3 linked regions of the Acuticoccus sediminis genome follow. The protein of the gene in region 3 interacts with the protein of the main gene of each other region in a pairwise test. Links are inferred from orthologs where the notes say so. Each region holds a gene or a part of one and is shown on either strand. Other genes may lie near its edges. The genes, in order: DLJ53_RS20670, DLJ53_RS02770 and DLJ53_RS14430.

Region 1 (6,603 bases), on a different replicon or contig from region 3:
GCAGCAGGCGGAAGAGCACGTCGAAGACGATGATGGGGCGCGCGTTGCCGATGTGGGCGAAGTCGTAGACCGTCGGACCACACACATAGAGACGCACGTTCCGGGGGTCGCGCGGGACGAACGGAGCCTTGCGGCGGGTGCGTGTGTCGTAGAGGACAATGTCGGTCATGTGGCGCGGTTATCCCGGCCACGGGCGGCGTGCAACATATTGTTTACGCCAACTTCGCGCGATTGTGGCGATACCGTGAGGATGACGTTCACCCGATTGCCCGTAAAGCCAATCACGCGTAATACGCAAGAAACGGCCCGTTACACGGCTTGATTGACCAGCTGTGTAGCAACATCTTAAAATTGAGGGCAGCCGAGATGGGAAAGTGTGTAAGCGCGATGGCCGCGTTCGCGGTTCTGATCGTGATGATCGTCGGGCCGCTTTATGCCGCGGTGAGCGGCTCTCATTCGTTCTCTGACGGAAGCCGCTGCACGATGGGCCAGATCGGCTGTGATACGCCGGAACGCGAGTCGTTTCCGAGCTGAAGACAGCGCTTCGGGGCCGGTGACGGCCCCGAGAGCGACGCGATACTGATGCGATATTCAGGTTACCTGCGGGCGATGACCCACACCGCGTGAATGATGCCGGGGATGTATCCGAGCAGGGTCAGGAGGATGTTCAGCCAGAACTGAAGTCCCAATCCGACCTGCAGGAAGACACCGAGCGGCGGCAGCAAGATAGCCAGCAATACGCGAACGACGTCCATGGTTGCACTCCTGTAGCTCTCTGCGAACAGAACGATCCAACCGCCGAAAAGATCCGTAAAACCTGCGACTTTTTGCGTAGCTGGTAGCGCCGCGCCTCCGGCCGCCCGCTTTCGGCGCCCGCCATGGCCCCCGACGGGGCGTCGGCTGACACGCGCCCGCGCCGTCGATCCGCCTCCCCCATCCAGTCCCGGCCCCACCCCGCCACCCGTCTCGGGACGCTCGCGCGGGCATGCGGCGTATGGGCGGGAGCGCAGGATCCGGTGCCCGCGCGCTGGACCGACCGGGGCCCGGAATGGAAATGGGGCAGCCATCAAGGTGCTGCCCCATTCCCTCGCCAAGTATTAAATCTTCGTAACCGGCGGGGCCGGCCTTCGGCACTTCGCAGCAGCGTCCGGCGGCAGTTCGATGCCGGTCGCCGCGCGCGGCCCGACCCGTCAGCGGACGGGGCGGATCATCCTCACGTCGAGGTCGCGGATCTTCTTGCGCAGCGTGTTGCGGTTCACGCCGAGGAGCTCCGCCGCCTTGATCTGGTTGCCCCGCGTCGCCGCGAGCGCGGCCGAGACCAGCGGATACTCCACGTCGCGCATGATGCGGTGGTAGAGCCCCGGCGGCGGCAGCGAGGCGCCGAACTCGGCGAAGTAGTCGTTGAGGTGCCGCTCCACCGACTCCTGCAGCGTCTCGGCCTGCGCCGGTCCGCTGCTGGCGGGCTGGGCGGGCGTCGACTGGTCGTCGAGCTCGTGCTCGATGTGGGCCCGCGTGATCACGTCCTCGGGGTAGAGGGCCGCGAGGCGGCGGATCAGGTTCTCCAGCTCGCGCACGTTGCCCGACCACCGGTGCGCCTGCAGCGCCGCCACGGCGTCGTTGTCGAGCCGCTTGGCGGGAAGCCCCTCCGACTCGCACTGCGTGAAGAAGTGCCGCGCGAGGTCGGCGATGTCCTCCTTGCGCTCGCGCAGGGGCGGCAGGCGCAGCGGCACGACGTTGAGGCGGAAGTAGAGGTCCTCGCGGAAGAGGCCCTGGCTGATCCACTGGCGCAGGTCGCGGTTGGTGGCCGCCACGATGCGCACGTTGGTGCGGATCGGCGAGCGGCCGCCGACGGTGGTGTACTCGCCCTCCTGCAGGACGCGCAGGAGGCGGGTCTGCGCCTCCATCGGCATGTCGCCGATCTCGTCCAGGAAGAGCGTGCCCCCCTCTGCCTGCTCGAACCGGCCGGGGTGGCGCGAGGTGGCGCCGGTGAAGGCGCCCTTCTCGTAGCCGAAGAGCTCCGCCTCGATCAGCTCCTTCGGGATCGCCGCCATGTTGATCGCGACGAAGGGGCCCTTGCGGCGCTTGCCGTAGTCGTGGAGCGCGCGCGCGACCAGCTCCTTGCCGGTGCCGGACTCGCCGTGGATCAGCACGGTGAGGTCGGTCTGCATCAGCCGGGCGAGGACGCGGTAGATGTCCTGCATCGCCGCCGAGCGGCCGACGAGGGGCATCGGCTCGCCCTCGGCGTGGTTGACCCGCTCCGGCGGCTTGCCCCGCGGCTCGTTCAGCGCGCGGCCGACGACGTTGATCAGCTCCTTCAGGTCGAAGGGCTTGGGCAGGTACTCGTAGGCGCCGCGCTCGGAGGCGCGGATCGCGGTCATGAACGTGTTCTGCGCCGAGATCACGACCACCGGCAGGTCCGGACGGCGCTTCTTCACCCGGGGCAGGAGCTCGAACGCATTCTCGTCCGGCATGATGACGTCGGTGATGACGAGGTCGCCGTCGCCTTGGTCGATCCAATTCCAGAGAGTCGCCGCGTTCGAGGTGCAGCGGACGTCGAAGCCCGCCCGCGACAGGGCCTGATTGAGAACCGTGCGGATCGCCCCATCGTCGTCCGCGACCAGGATCGTGCCACTCATGGGGTCACTCTCTCACTTCCTTCATATGCGGGCATCAGGATGCGCACCGTGGTACCGGCGTTCGAATCGATCTCGATGACGCCGCCATGGTCGCCGACGATCTTGGCCACCAGCGCGAGGCCGAGGCCCGTGCCGTTGGTCTTCGTCGTCACGAAAGGTTCGAAGAGATGCGGGACCAGGTCCTCCGGGACACCGGGCCCGTTGTCCTTGACGCAGAACTCCAGCGGCAGGGATACCTTGTGCGGCGAGCCGGGAGCGGCGACGCGCATCCCCGGCCTGAACGCCGTCGTGAGCGTGATGATGCCACCCTCCTGATCGGACAGCGCCTCGGCCGCGTTCTTCACCAGGTTGAGGAACACCTGGATGAGCTGGTCGTGGTTCGCATTGACCGGCGGCAGCGACGGGTCGTACGCCTTGCGGATCTCGAGGTGGCTGGCGAACCCGGACGCCGCGAGGCGCTCGACGTGGTCCAGCACGGTGTGGATGTTGACCGGGGCGCGCTGCACGGGACGCGCGTCGCCGAACACCTCCATGCGGTCGACGAGCTTGACGATCCGGTCGGTCTCGGCGGTGATCAGCCGGGCGAGCGCGCGGTCGTCCTCGTCGAGGGTCGGCTCGATCAGCTGCGCCGCGCCGCGGATGCCGGACAGCGGGTTGCGGATCTCGTGCGCCAGCATCGCCGCGAGGCCCGTCACGGAGCGCGCGGCGGCCCGCGAGGTCAGCGCGCGGTCGATCTTGTCGGCCATCGACGGCCGGTCGAGCGTCAGGACAACCATCTGCGGGTCTTCGGGGAGCGGCATCGCGTGGATGTCCACCACCTGGCCCTGCCCTAGACGGGGCGAGGAGAGGTCGACCCGGTACTCGACGAGCCCGGCGCCCGCCTGCCGCACCTTCGCGGGCAGCGACAGCAGCGGGCTGCCGAACGGCACGAACCGGTCGAGCGGCTTCTTCTGCAGGTGCGCCATCGAGGCGCCGAAGAAGGCCTCCGCGGCGTCGTTGGCGGAGATGATCTCGTCGTCCGGCCCCAGCACGACGATGGCGTGCGGGAGCGCGTTGAGGATGGCCGACGGCGTTACGCGGCGAGCGGCGGCGGTCATGCGGCGGCCTTCAGGGTTGCGCCGTCGGCCGCTGCGAACAGCGCATCGATGGCTCGGAGGGCCTCGGCAGGCGCCTCCGCGGTGAGTGCGGCTTTGCGCAGCGCGGCGGGCGCTGCGACATGGTCGGCGTAGGCGGCGGTGTGCTTGCGCATCAGGCGAAGGCCCAGCGCCGGGCCGGCATGCTCGAGGAGCAGTTCGGCATGTTCGCGCGCCAGCGCGCCGATCTCGCCGGCGGACCGCGGCACGGCGGGCCGGCGGCGCCCGTCGAGGTCGGCGCTGACGACACCCGGGAGCCACGGCGCCCCGAGCGCGGCCCGGCCGATCATCACCATGTCCGCCCCGCTCGCGGCCAGCGCGGCCCGGGCGGTCGGCGTGTCGACGATGTCGCCGTTGGCGGTGAGCGGCACCGTCACAGCCTCGCGTGTCGCACGGATCGCCCGCCAGTCGGCGGTGCCCGTGTAGCGCTGGCAGCGGGTGCGGCCGTGGACGGTGATCGCCACGGCGCCCGCGTCGACGGCGCGGCGGGCAAGCTCCGGCGCGCTCAGCGTGACGCGGTCATAGCCGAGGCGCATCTTCACCGTGACCGGGACGCTGACCGCGGACACCGTCGCCGCGACGAGGCTCGCGGCGTGCACCGGGTCCCGCATCAGCGCCGAGCCGGCCCAGCCGCCGACGACGCGCTTGGCGGGACATCCCATGTTGATGTCGATGATGTGGGCACCGGCCGCCTCGGCGATCCGCGCGGCCTCGGCGAGATCGTGCGGCCGGCAGCCGGCGAGTTGTACACAGTGAACATCGAGACCGCGGCCTTCGAGTTTCAGCCGCGTCTCCGCTTCGCGGGCGACCAGGCGGTCGCTCGCCACCATCTCGCTGATGACAAGTCCGGCACCGTAGCGGGCGGCGAGCTGGCGAAATGGCCAGTCGCTGACACCCGACATCGGCGCCAGCGTCGCGCGTCCCGCGAGGGTAACGTTGCCGACGGCACACTCATTCATATTTGGTTGGGCACCTCTGCGGCCTCACGGTGCTCATCTTTTGACCATGACACCAAAGTTGGCAAGTCCGTGTTGAACCGTTGAGGGGAAAACCTGTTTCGAGACCGATGAGCGGATCCCTTGTGCAGCGTCTGCCTGAAACGCCGCCGCCGTGCACCGCCGCCATCTGCCCGCATCCTCCGCACTGTCCGCGACGGCGCATCGGATTGCCCAACGGGGCGCCATATCTAAGGTCGCAAAATGGTCTTGGGTACCCACCCTGCGTCGCTCCCCACCGCTGATCTGGCCCGCGCGTGGCGGATGGCGCGTCGTCGCGGGGCGGGCTATGACGCCGCCATGATGCCCATCGACGCGATCATCGTTGCAGCCGGCCGCGGCACCCGCCTCGGCGGGGCGCTTCCCAAGCAGTACCTGCCCCTTGGGTCACGCACGATCGTCGCCCGCGCCGTCGACGCCTTTTTGGACCATCCGGTCATCCGGGACGTCGTCGTCGTGATCGCCGAGGGCGACGAGGAGCGGCTCGGGGCGGCGCTCGCCGACCGGCCGCGTGCCGTCCGGGTCGTCCATGGCGGCGAGACGCGGCAGGCCTCCGTCGCGAGGGGCCTCGACGCCCTCCCCGCTGCCGATCCCGCCGCCGGAGTGATGGTCCACGACGCCGCGAGGCCGTTCGTCTCGGCCGCCGTCATCGACCGCGTGGCGGCGGCGCTCGCGCAGTCGGCCGCCGTCATCCCGGCGGTCCCCGTCGCGGACACGCTGAAGCGCGTGGACGGCTCGGAGGTTGTCGCCACCGTCGACCGCAGCGCCCTCGTCCAGGTGCAGACCCCGCAGGGTTTCCACGTCGCGGCCCTGCGCGCCGCCCACGCCGCCGCGCGGGAGAGCGCCACCGACGATGCCGGCCTCGTCGAAGCCCAGGGAGGCCGCGTGACCACCGTTCCCGGCGAACGCACCAACTTCAAGATCACCACCGAGGATGACCTCGCCGTCGCCAGGGCGAGCCTCCTCGAGGTGCCGGTCGTCGGCCACGGCTTCGACGTCCACCGCCTCGAGAAGGGCGGGCCGATGATCATCGGCGGCCTCGTCCTCGACGTTCCCATGCGCCTGCAGGGCCATTCGGACGCCGACGTCGCCCTGCACGCGATCACCGACGCCCTCTTCGGCGCCATCGGCGACGGCGACATCGGCCACCACTTCCCGCCCAGCGACGAGGCCTGGCGCGGGGCGGCGTCGGACCGGTTCCTCGCCTACGCCGCCGACCGCGTGCGCAAGGCGGGCGGGCGGATCGTCCATATCGACCTCACAATCATGTGCGAACGACCCAAGATCGGTCCGGTTCGCGAGGCGATGCGGGCGCGGATCGCCGAGATCGTCGCCGTCCCCGTGACCGCCGTGTCAGTGAAGGCGACGACCACGGAGCGGCTCGGCTTCACCGGGCGCGGCGAAGGCATCGCCGCGCAGGCGACCGCCACAGTGCTGAGGAGCATGGAATGATCGACGACGACATCCGCGAGCGCGCCGAGGCCCTCCTGACCGCAGCGCGCGAGGCCGGCGTCATGGTGGTCACGTGCGAATCGTGCACCGGCGGGCTGATCTCCGGCTCCCTCACCGCCATTGCCGGCTCGTCGGACGTGGTCGAGGGCGGCTTCGTCACCTACTCCAACAGCGCCAAGATCCGCCTCGGCGTGCCCGAATCGCTGATCGAGGCGCACGGCGCCGTCAGCGAGGAGGTCGCCCGCGCCATGGCCGAGGCGGCCCGCGACCGCTCCGGCGCCGCGCCCAACCTCGTCAGCGTCTCGGTGACCGGCGTCGCCGGACCGGGCGGGGGAAGCGCCGAGAAGCCCGTCGGACTGGTCCATTTCGCCGCAGCGGCGGCAGGCG
Region 2 (6,958 bases), on a different replicon or contig from region 3:
ACGGCCAACCCGCTGACCGACCACGTCGCGGCGATCTCCTGCGGCATCGTCGACGGCGCACCGGTGCTCGACCTCGACTACATCGAGGATTCCTCGGCGCATACGGACGCGAACTTCGTGATGACCGGGTCCGGCGGCATCGTCGAGGTGCAGGGCACCGCCGAGGGCGCCCCCTTCTCGCGGGACGAGCTGACCGCGCTCCTCGACCTCGCCTCGGGCGGCATCTCGCGCCTCGTCGACCTGCAGAAGCTCACCGTGGCATGAGCCTGCTGGACGACATCGGCCCCCGCCTCGTCCTCGCGAGCCACAACAAGGGCAAGCTCGCCGAGTTCAACACGCTGCTGGCGCCGCTCGGCATCGAGGTGGTGTCCGCCGGCGCGCTCGGCCTGCCGGAGCCGGACGAGACCGGGACCACCTTCGAGGCCAACGCCGCGCTGAAGGCGGAAGCGGCGACGGCGGCGACGGGGCTTCCCGCCCTCGCCGACGACTCCGGCCTCACCGTCGACGCGCTCGGCGGCGACCCGGGGATCTACTCGGCCCGCTGGGCCGGTCCCGGCAAGGACTTCGGCCACGCCATGCAGCGCGTGCTGGACGGCCTCGAGGCCGCCGGCGCCACGGCGGCGGAGCGGCGTCGCGGCGCGTTCGTCGCGGTCCTGGCGCTGTCGCTCCCCGACCGCCCGACGACCTTCGTCGAGGGGCGCTGCGAGGGGATCCTCGCCGCCGCGCCGCGCGGTGCCAACGGCTTCGGCTACGACCCCCTGTTCGTGCCCGACGACGGGGACGGGCGCACCTTCGGCGAGATGGACGCCGAGGAAAAGCACGGCGGGCCGTCGCCCCTCTCGCATCGGGCCCGTGCCGTCGCCACATTCATGGGCAAGCTCGGAGTGGCGGACCCCTCCTGACCACCGACCCCTGCGCATGACGGCGCGGATGCCCGGCCTCGGCCGGGCGGCCGCGCCGGATGCGTGCGGCCGGGTGCCGCGGCGCGCGCGGCGCGACCTGTGGGCGGGGTGCCGAAATCCCTAAGTGGCTGGTACGATGCCGGCTTGGCGCGGACACCCGGCCATGCGGCGACGGTCCGGTTCCGCGACTGCAAGCGATACGTACGGGAAGAACAGCGGCGTTCCGGTCACACTGACCGACAACCGAGAGCCTCGTCCGCCTCGGTCCAGCGCAGCGTGCTTCTTTCGAACCACGACACGCCGTAGGAAGGAACATGTGCCCGATGAATGCCGCACACGTTGAGTCACCAGTGCGCGACGACGACCGTACCACGGTCGATGGCGGCTTCGCGGTCTATGTGCATTGGCCGTTCTGCCAGGCCAAGTGCCCTTACTGCGACTTCAACAGCCACGTGCGACACAAGCCGGTGGACCAGTCCCGCTTCGCCGCCGCGATGGCGCGGGAAATCGAGACGTTCGCCGCCTGGACCGGCGCGCGGCGCCCGCTGTCCGTCTTCTTCGGCGGCGGCACCCCGTCGCTGATGGAGCCGTCCACCGTCGAGGCCGTCCTCTGTGCCATCGACACGAGCCTCGGCCTCCCGTCCGACGCCGAGATCACGCTGGAAGCCAACCCCACCTCGGTCGAGCAGGCGCGCTTCGAGGAGTACCGGGCCGCCGGCGTCAACCGCGTCTCGCTCGGGGTACAGTCGCTGTCTGACGCGGAGCTTGCGTCGCTCGGCCGCCTGCACGACGCCGCCACCGCACGCGCCGCGCTCGCCCTCGCGAAGCGGATCTTCCCGCACGTCTCGGCCGACCTCATCTACGCCCGTCCGAAGCAGACGACGGCGGCCTGGGCGGACGAGCTCTCCGAGATGCTGGACCTCGCCGGCGACCACCTCTCGCTCTACCAGCTCACCATCGAGCCCGGCACGCGCTTCTTCGACCTCGCCGAGGCCGGCAAGCTGATCGTTCCGGAGGACGACGCCGCCGCCGACCTCTTCGAGCTGACCGGCGAGATGACGCGGGCCGCCGGCTTCACCCGCTACGAGATCTCCAACCACGCCCGTCCCGGCGGCGAGGCGAAGCACAACCTGGTCTACTGGCGCGGCGGAACCTACGTCGGGATCGGCCCCGGCGCGCACGGCCGGATCGACATCGCCGGCACCCGCACCGCCACCTCCACCCACCGCCATCCGGAGACCTGGCTCGCCGCCGTCGAGGCGGACGGCCACGGCCTCGCCGAGCGGGAGGGCCTGGACGCCGACGCGCGGGCGGACGAATACCTGCTCATGGCGCTGCGCCTTTCCGAGGGGATGGATCTCGACGCCTACGCCCGCCGCTCCGGCGCACCGCTGCCGGAGGAGCGCGTCGACGCGCTGGTGGCGGGCGGCTTTCTCGCGCGCCAGGGCCGGCGCATCATCGTACCGGATACCGCGCGCCTCCTCACCAACGCCGTCGTCCGGGAGCTTGCCCAATGATCGCAGCCGTGCCCCCCACACCCGAAGCGTTGGCCGCCGATCTCGAACGCATCTTTCTCGACAGCGGGGAAAACTTCAGCCGCGCCCGCCCGGGGATCCTGTCCCGCCTCAAGGAGGCACGGGCCGAGGCGCTGAAGGCGTGCTCGGACGCGCTGGAGACGACGAAGTCGGGCGTGAAGGCCGCCAAGGTTCTCGCCAACGGCCAGGACGCGGTCATCCAGGCGTTCTACCGCTTCACCGCCGAGCATGTGTACCCGACCGCCAACCGGTCGGTCGCCGAGAAGCTGGCCGTCATCGCGACGGGCGGCTACGGGCGCGGACTGCTCGCGCCGGGGTCGGACATCGACCTCCTGTTCCTCTACCCCTACCGGCCGACGCCGTGGACCGAGTCCATGGTCGAGACGATGCTCTACATGATGTGGGACCTCGGCCTGAAGGTCGGGCACGCGGCCCGCTCCATCGACGAGTGCATCAAGCTCGCGCGAGGCGACGTGACGATCCGCACCGCGCTCCTCGAGTGCCGCCTCATCGAGGGTGACGAGAACCTCGCCGAGCAGCTCTACCAGCGGTTCGATCAGGCCGTCGTGCGCGGCACCGGCAAGAAGTTCATCGCCGCCAAGCTCGCCGAGCGGGACGAGCGGCACCGCCGGCAGGGGCAGACGCGCTACCTCGTCGAGCCCAACGTGAAGGAGGGCAAGGGCGGGCTGCGCGACCTCCAGACCCTCTTCTGGATCGCAAAGTACTTCTACCGCGTGCGCTCCGAGGCCGAGCTCGTCGGCAAGGGCGTCTTCTCGGCCAAGGACTACCGCCTTTTCCGCAAGTGCGACGACTTCCTGTGGTCGGTCCGCTGCCACCTGCACTTCCTCACCGGCCGCGCCGAGGAGCGGCTGACGTTCGACCTGCAGCGCGAGATCGCCCAGCGCCTCGGCTACTCGCCGCGCCCGGGCCTCTCGGACGTCGAGCGCTTCATGAAGCACTACTTCCTCGTCGCGAAGGACGTCGGCGACCTGACGCGCATCCTGTGTGCGGGCCTCGAGGCGCAGCATGCCGTGCAGCCGATGGGCCTGTCGCGGATGATGCGCTCGCTGACGGGTGCCTCCACCCGCATCCTCGACGAGAACTTCGCGGCCGAGCACGACCGCGTCGTCCTCTCGAACCCGAACGCGTTCACGCAGGACCCGGTCAACATGCTGCGCGTCTTCGCGATCGCCGACGCGCACAACCTGCGCCTCCATCCGGACCTGCTGTTCCAGATGCGCCGCTCGCTGAAGCTCATCAACGCGGACGTGCGGATGAACGAGGAGGCGAACCGCATCTTCGTCGACCTCCTGTGCGACTCGCAGGACCCCGAGACCCTGCTGCGCCTCATGAACGAGACCGGCGTCCTCGGCGCCTTCGTGCCGGACTTCGGCAAGGTCGTCGCGATGATGCAGTTCAACATGTACCACTCGTACACGGTGGACGAGCATCTCATCCGCACGGTCGGCCTGCTGTCGCGGATCGAGCGCGGCCGGATGGAGCAGGACCACCCGCTCGCCTCCCACCTGATCTCGACCGTGCACAACCGCCGCGCCCTCTACATCGCCGTGTTCCTGCACGACATCGCCAAGGGGCGGCCGAAGGACCACTCCGTCGAGGGCGCCCGCATCGCCCGCCGCCTCGGCCCCCGCTTCGGCCTCAGCGCGGCCGAGACCGAGCTCGTCGCCTGGCTGATCGAGGAGCATCTGACGATGTCGATCACCGGCCAGTCGCGCGACCTCTCCGACTCCAAGACGATCGAGGACTTCGCCGCCAAGGTGCAGAGCTTCGAGCGGCTGAAGCTGCTCGAGGTGCTGACCGAGGCGGACATCGCCGCCGTCGGGCCGAACGTGTGGAACGGGTGGAAGTCGACGCTGCTGCACACGCTGTTCGACGAGACCGAGTCGGTGATCGCCGCGCGCCACACCCGCCGCCCGCGGGAGGCGAAGATCGCCGCCTCCAAGGACGCCTTCGCCGAGAAGGCCGCCGGCATCCTCACCCCGGCGCAGCGCGACGAGTGGCTGCAGATGCACGCCGGCCCCTACTGGATCCGGGTCAGCGCGGACGACGCGCTCTACCACGCCAGGCTCTGGGCCAAGACCAAGCCGGACGACGTCACCATCGGCTGCCGCGTCATCGACTCGACGACGACCGAGCTCACGCTGCTGTCGCCGGACTACCCGAACCTCCTCACGGTGGTCGCCTCCGCCTGCGCGGCGGTCCAGGCGTCGGTCCGGTCGGCGGAGATCTTCACCACCAACGACGCGATGGCGCTCGACGTCTTCCACATCCGCCCGATGTCGGACGATCCCTCCGACGAGACGGCGCGTGCGGACCGTATCAGCCAGCTCGTGCGCGACGCGCTGTCGGGCCGCGCACCGGTGCCGCGCCCGAGCGACCGTCCGCTGCGCCAGGTCCGGCAGAAGGCGTTCCACCACCCGACGGACGTCATCGTCGCCAACGACTGGTCGAAGGGCTATACCGCAATCGAGGTCTCCGGCCTCGACCGGCCGGGCCTCTTCCGCGACCTCGCCGACGCTCTCCTGGCGCTGAACCTCAACGTCCGCTCGGCCCAGCTCGCCACCTTCGGCGAGCGCGTCGTCGACGTCTTCTACGTGACCGGCCCGGAAGGCGGCCAGGTCACCGACCCGGAACTGCGCGCACGGATCGTCGAGGACGTGCGCCAGGCTTACGACAACTCGCCGTTCTCCGCCGCACTCACCGCGGCCTGAAGGAGGATACCCTCTATGCAGCTCCTCAGAAATTTCGCGACCGTCGGTGGCTACACCCTCGCGTCGCGCCTTCTGGGGTTTGGCCGCGATATTCTCATCGCGGCAGCGCTCGGTGCCGGCCCGATCGCCGACGCCTTCTTCGTGGCGTTCAAGCTGCCGAACCTCTTCCGCCGCCTGTTCGCGGAAGGGGCGTTCAACTCCGCGTTCGTGCCGCTGTTCGCCCGAACGCGCAACGAGGACGGCCCGGAAGGGGGCGAGGCCTTCGCCTCCTCCGTCCTGTCCTGGCTGCTGGTGACGCTCCTGGCGTTCACCGCCGCCGCGGAGATCTTCACGCCGATCCTGATCTGGGCGCTCGCGCCGGGCTTCGCGCAGGACGACGGCATACAGATCACGACGCTCTACACGCGGATCTGCCTGCCCTACCTCGCGATGATGTCGCTGGTGGCGTTCTTCTCCGGCATCCTGAACACGCTGAACCACTTCGCGATGGCCGCCTTCGCGCCGGTCCTCCTCAACGTGGTCCTCATCGCGACGCTGACGGCCGCGCTCTACCTCGGCCTCGACCCGGAGACGTCCGCGCTGGTGCTGTCGGGCGGCGTGTTCGTCGCGGGCATCGTCCAGGCGCTCGCCCTCTACGTCGCGGTGCGGCGGACGGGGATGCGTCTACGCCTCTCCCGCCCCAGGGCATCGCCGCGCATCAAGCGCCTCGTGAAGCTCGGCATCCCCGGCGTCGCTGCGGGCGGCATCACTCAGATCAACATCGTCGCGGGTACCATCGTCGCCTCGTTCTGGCCGGGCGCGGTCTCGCACCTCTACTACGCCGACCGGCTGTACCAGCTTCCCCTCGGCATCGTCGGCGTCGCGATCGGCGTGGCGTTGCTGCCGGACCTGTCGCGCCGCCTCTCCAAGGGCGACGTCGGCGGGGCGCTCTGGACGCAGAACCGCGCGCTCGAGTTCGCGCTGATGCTGACCCTCCCCGCCGCGGCCGCGCTGATCGTCGTCCCGTTCGAGATCGTGGTCACGCTGTTCGAGCGTGGCGCCTACGGACGCGACGACGCGGCGATGACGGCGGCCGCCCTTTCCGCGTACGGCTTCGGCCTTCCCGCGTTCGTGCTCATCAAGGTGTTCTCGCCGAGCTACTTCGCCCGGGAGGACACCGTGACGCCGATGATCTTCGCCGGCATCTCGATGGTCGTGAACGTCGCCGGCTCGATCGGCTTCGCGATGCTGCTCGCGCCGCAGGGTCTGCCGCATGTGGGCATCGCCGCGGCGACGAGCCTCGCGGGATGGATCAACGCGGTGCTGCTCTTCGTCGGACTGGTGCGGCGGGGCGACTTCCGGGCGGACGCAACGCTCGCCTGGCGCACGCTCGGCTTCCTCGCCGCCGCGTTCGCCCTGATGATCGTCGCGACCATCATCGCCAAGGGGCTGGATGCCTGGTTCTTCGCCTCCGACACGATGTCGGCGGCCCTCGCCCTTCTCATCCTGGTGGGGGGCTCCGCCGCCGTGTTCGCGATGGTGTGCGAGGCGTCGGGAGCGATGGGCGTGAGGGACATCCTGCGGGCGTTCCGCCGAAGCTGACGGCACGCCCGCACTGGATCGCTGGTCAGGCCGGGATGCGCTTCTCGTACTCGTCGCGCAGGCCCGGCCAGGTGTCCCAGAACGGCGCCGGCGTCTCGCCGGTGAGCTTGGCCACCAGGATGTCGAGGTGCGTGTGCCAGCCGGCACCCACCTTGGTGAGGTTCTCCCGGTCGCTGACCCGGCGATGGATCACCGTCAGGAGGACCCG
Region 3 (3,188 bases):
GGGCGATGAACGCGGTGATCATCCCGGCAAGGACGTCGCCCGCCCCGGCCGTCGCGAGCCACGGCGGGGCGTTCTCGGTGATCGCAGCCCGGCCGTCGGGCGCCGCGATCACCGTGTCGGGCCCCTTCAGGACCACGACCGCGCCGACATCGACCGCCGCCCGCCGCGCCGCCTCGAGCCGCCCCGCCTCGTCGACGAGGCCCTTGCCGAAGACGCGGGAAAACTCGCCGGCGTGCGGCGTCAGCACCGCCCCCTTCGGGCCGATCGCCGCGGCAAGTCCGGCGGCGTCGCCGGCGAAGGCGCTGAGGCCCCCCGCGTCGATGACGGTGGACGCCCCGGAGGCGCACGCGGCCCTGACCTTGGCGCGGGTCTCGTCGTCCGCCGGCAGGCCCGGGCCGAGGCAGACGACGTTGCGGCGCGGATCGGCAAGCGCCTCGGCGATCCCCTCCGCCCCGTCGGCCCGCACCAGCATCACCGCCGTCAGGTGGTTGGCGTTGACGAGGAGCGCCTCGCTCGGCGAGGCGACGGTGACGAGCCCCGCCCCCGTCCTCAGCGCCGCGCCGGCGGCCATGCGCGCTGCCCCGGTCGCCGTCATCGGCCCGGAGACGACGACGGCATGGCCGCGGTCGTACTTGTGGCCGGCCAGCGCCAGCATCGGCCGCGCGTCCCGCCACAGGGCCGGCGTGTTGACGAAGGTTTGACACAGGGCCGAGCCGACCGCCGTGTCCGACATCCCGAGGTCGGCCACGGTCACTTCGCCGCAGAAGTCGCGGCCCGGCAGGAGGAGGTGCCCGGGTCGGCGGCGCTGGAAGGTCACCGTGCGCCGCGCCTCGATGGCGATGCCCCGGACGAGGCCCGTCGCGCCGTCGACGCCGCTCGGCATGTCGATCGCGACCACCTCGCGGTGCCGACGGTTCAGCCGGGCGATGACGTCGGCGAAGACGCCCGTCACGTCACGCGCCAGCCCGCCTCCGAAGAGCCCGTCGACGATGACTTCGGCACGGTCGAGGAATTCATCTTCCGCGCCGACCTCCGGACCTGTATAGGCGGCGCGCGCCTCCGCCGCGGCGCCGGTTCCCTGACCGCCCGACAGGTCGAGAAGCGAGACCGGATGCCCCGCCTCCAGGAGATGCCGCGCCGCCACGAACGCGTCGCCGCCATTGTTGCCGGGTCCGGCGAGGACCAGGATCGGCGCCCCGACGGGTGCCTGCCGAATGACCACGTCGGCGACGGCGCCTCCGGCGCGCTCCATCAACGTTTCGAATGGGATCCCCTCCGCCACGGCGGCCCGGTCGATCGCACTCATTTCGGTCGGCGTTGGAAGCTCAAAATCGGTAGAGATTCTCATTGATGCCCAAACGTTTAGCAGCTTGCTCGCAATATCAGCAGGACATTTGCCTGCCTTCGCGGCAAATGCTTGGAAATGAGCCAATCCGGCAGTGGTGAGCTTGGCATGGTCCCTGCATCATCGCGCCAGTCCAGCGGGCCGGGTCGTCCGTCCGCCGCTGAGCGGGGTGTCATGAAGAAGATCGAAGCCATTATTAAGCCGTTCAAGTTGGACGAGGTGAAGGAGGCGCTGCAAGAAGTCGGGCTCCAGGGCATCACGGTGCTTGAGGCGCGCGGGTTCGGCCGCCAGAAGGGGCATACCGAACTCTATCGCGGTGCCGAGTACGTCGTCGATTTCCTGCCTAAAGTGAAAATCGAGCTGATCGTTCCCGACAGCCTTCTTCCCGCCGCCGTCGACGCCATCCGCAACGCTGCCCAGACGGGCCGGATCGGCGACGGCAAGATCTTCGTCCTCCCCGTCGAGGACGCAATCCGCATCCGCACCGGTGAAATCGGTGAGGACGCCATCTAACCACAGAAGCGCAAGAGAGAGAGCCATACGCGAATGAGCACAGCGCAAGAAATCCTGAAGGATATCAAGGACAAGGACGTAAAGTTCGTCGACCTGCGCTTCACCGACCCGCGCGGCAAGCTGCAACACGTCACGATGGACACCTCCATCGTCGACGAGGACCTGTTCGCCGACGGCACGATGTTCGATGGCTCGTCCATCGCCGGCTGGAAGGCCATCAACGAGTCCGACATGATCCTCATGCCGGATCCGGAGACGGCCTACATCGACCCGTTCTTTGCGCAGACCACGATGGCTGTCGTTTGCGACATCCTCGAGCCTGGCACCGGCGAAGGCTACAACCGCGACCCCCGCTCCACGGCCAAGCGGGCCGAGGCGTACGTGAAGTCCGGCGGCTTCGGTGACACCATCACCATGGGCCCGGAAGCCGAGTTCTTCGTGTTCGACGACGTCCGCTTCAAGGCCGACCCGTACAACACCGGCTTCAAGCTCGACTCCACCGAGCTGCCGTCCAACATGGACACCGAGTACGAGACCGGGAACCTCGGCCACCGTCCGCGCACCAAGGGCGGCTACTTCCCCGTCCCGCCGATCGACTCCTGCCAGGACATGCGCTCCGAGATGCTCTCGGTCATGACCGAGATGGGCGTCGCCGTCGAGAAGCACCACCACGAGGTGGCCGCGGCCCAGCACGAGCTTGGTCTCAAGTTCGACACGCTGACCAAGATCGCCGACTCGATGCAGATCTATAAGTACGTCGTGCATCAGGTCGCGAACGCCTACGGCAAGACCGCCACGTTCATGCCGAAGCCCGTCTTCGGCGACAACGGCACCGGCATGCACGTCCACCAGTCCATCTGGAAGGACGGCAAGCCGATGTTCGCGGGCAACCTGTACGCGGACCTGTCGGAAGAGTGCCTCTTCTACATCGGCGGCATCCTGAAGCACGCCAAGGCCCTCAACGCCTTCACCAACCCGTCGACCAACTCCTACAAGCGTCTGGTCCCGGGCTACGAAGCGCCGGTTCTGCTCGCCTACTCGGCGCGTAACCGCTCGGCCTCCTGCCGCATCCCCATCTCGTCCTCGCCGAAGGGCAAGCGTCTCGAAGTGCGTTTCCCGGATCCGTCCGCGAACCCGTACCTCGCCTACGCCGCGATGTGCATGGCCGGCCTCGACGGCATCAAGAACCGCATCCATCCGGGCGAGCCGATGGACAAGGACCTCTACGACCTGCCGCCCGAGGAGCTCGCCGGCATCCCGACCGTCTGCGGTTCGCTGCGTGAGGCCCTCGCCTCGCTCGACGCCGGCCGTGACTTCCTGAAGGCCGGTG

The links.
Region 1: the proteins of DLJ53_RS14430 (region 3) and DLJ53_RS20670 interact in binary tests that used the Escherichia coli proteins (3 or more experiments, as listed by UniProt). The link is inferred for Acuticoccus sediminis from one-to-one orthologs.
Region 2: the proteins of DLJ53_RS14430 (region 3) and DLJ53_RS02770 interact in binary tests that used the Escherichia coli proteins (3 or more experiments, as listed by UniProt). The link is inferred for Acuticoccus sediminis from one-to-one orthologs.

The regions. Positions count from the first base shown.
Region 1 is NZ_QHHQ01000004.1:560,159-566,761, forward strand. The notes cover bases 1,684-4,682. They hold DLJ53_RS20670 (two-component system sensor histidine kinase NtrB), read right to left. Parts: upstream 3,734-4,682; coding sequence 2,633-3,733; downstream 1,684-2,632. Other genes in these bases: ntrC (nitrogen regulation protein NR(I)), read right to left, coding at 1,684-2,636; dusB (tRNA dihydrouridine synthase DusB), read right to left, coding at 3,730-4,682. In the rest of the region: cysS (cysteine--tRNA ligase), read right to left, coding at 1-169; DLJ53_RS35295 (hypothetical protein), read left to right, coding at 388-534; DLJ53_RS20660 (YqaE/Pmp3 family membrane protein), read right to left, coding at 597-755; more of ntrC, read right to left, coding at 1,191-1,683; more of dusB, read right to left, coding at 4,683-4,728; DLJ53_RS20680 (bifunctional 2-C-methyl-D-erythritol 4-phosphate cytidylyltransferase/2-C-methyl-D-erythritol 2,4-cyclodiphosphate synthase), read left to right, coding at 5,065-6,216; DLJ53_RS20685 (CinA family protein), read left to right, coding at 6,213-6,603.
Region 2 is NZ_QHHQ01000001.1:635,529-642,486, reverse strand. What follows is about bases 2,016-5,369. They hold DLJ53_RS02770 ([protein-PII] uridylyltransferase), read left to right. Parts: upstream 2,016-2,415; coding sequence 2,416-5,169; downstream 5,170-5,369. Other genes in these bases: murJ (murein biosynthesis integral membrane protein MurJ), read left to right, coding at 5,185-5,369; hemW (radical SAM family heme chaperone HemW), read left to right, coding at 2,016-2,419. Also shown: rph (ribonuclease PH), read left to right, coding at 1-264; rdgB (RdgB/HAM1 family non-canonical purine NTP pyrophosphatase), read left to right, coding at 261-902; more of hemW, read left to right, coding at 1,217-2,015; more of murJ, read left to right, coding at 5,370-6,750; DLJ53_RS02760 (SRPBCC family protein), read right to left, coding at 6,776-6,958.
Region 3 is NZ_QHHQ01000003.1:38,215-41,402, reverse strand. What follows is about bases 433-3,188. They hold DLJ53_RS14430 (P-II family nitrogen regulator), read left to right. Parts: upstream 433-1,519; coding sequence 1,520-1,858; downstream 1,859-3,188. Other genes in these bases: glnA (type I glutamate--ammonia ligase), read left to right, coding at 1,892-3,188; DLJ53_RS14435 (NAD(P)H-hydrate dehydratase), read right to left, coding at 433-1,306. In the rest of the region: more of DLJ53_RS14435, read right to left, coding at 1-432. UniProt on the Escherichia coli protein: P-II indirectly controls the transcription of the glutamine synthetase gene (glnA). P-II prevents NR-II-catalyzed conversion of NR-I to NR-I-phosphate, the transcriptional activator of GlnA. When P-II is uridylylated to P-II-UMP, these events are reversed.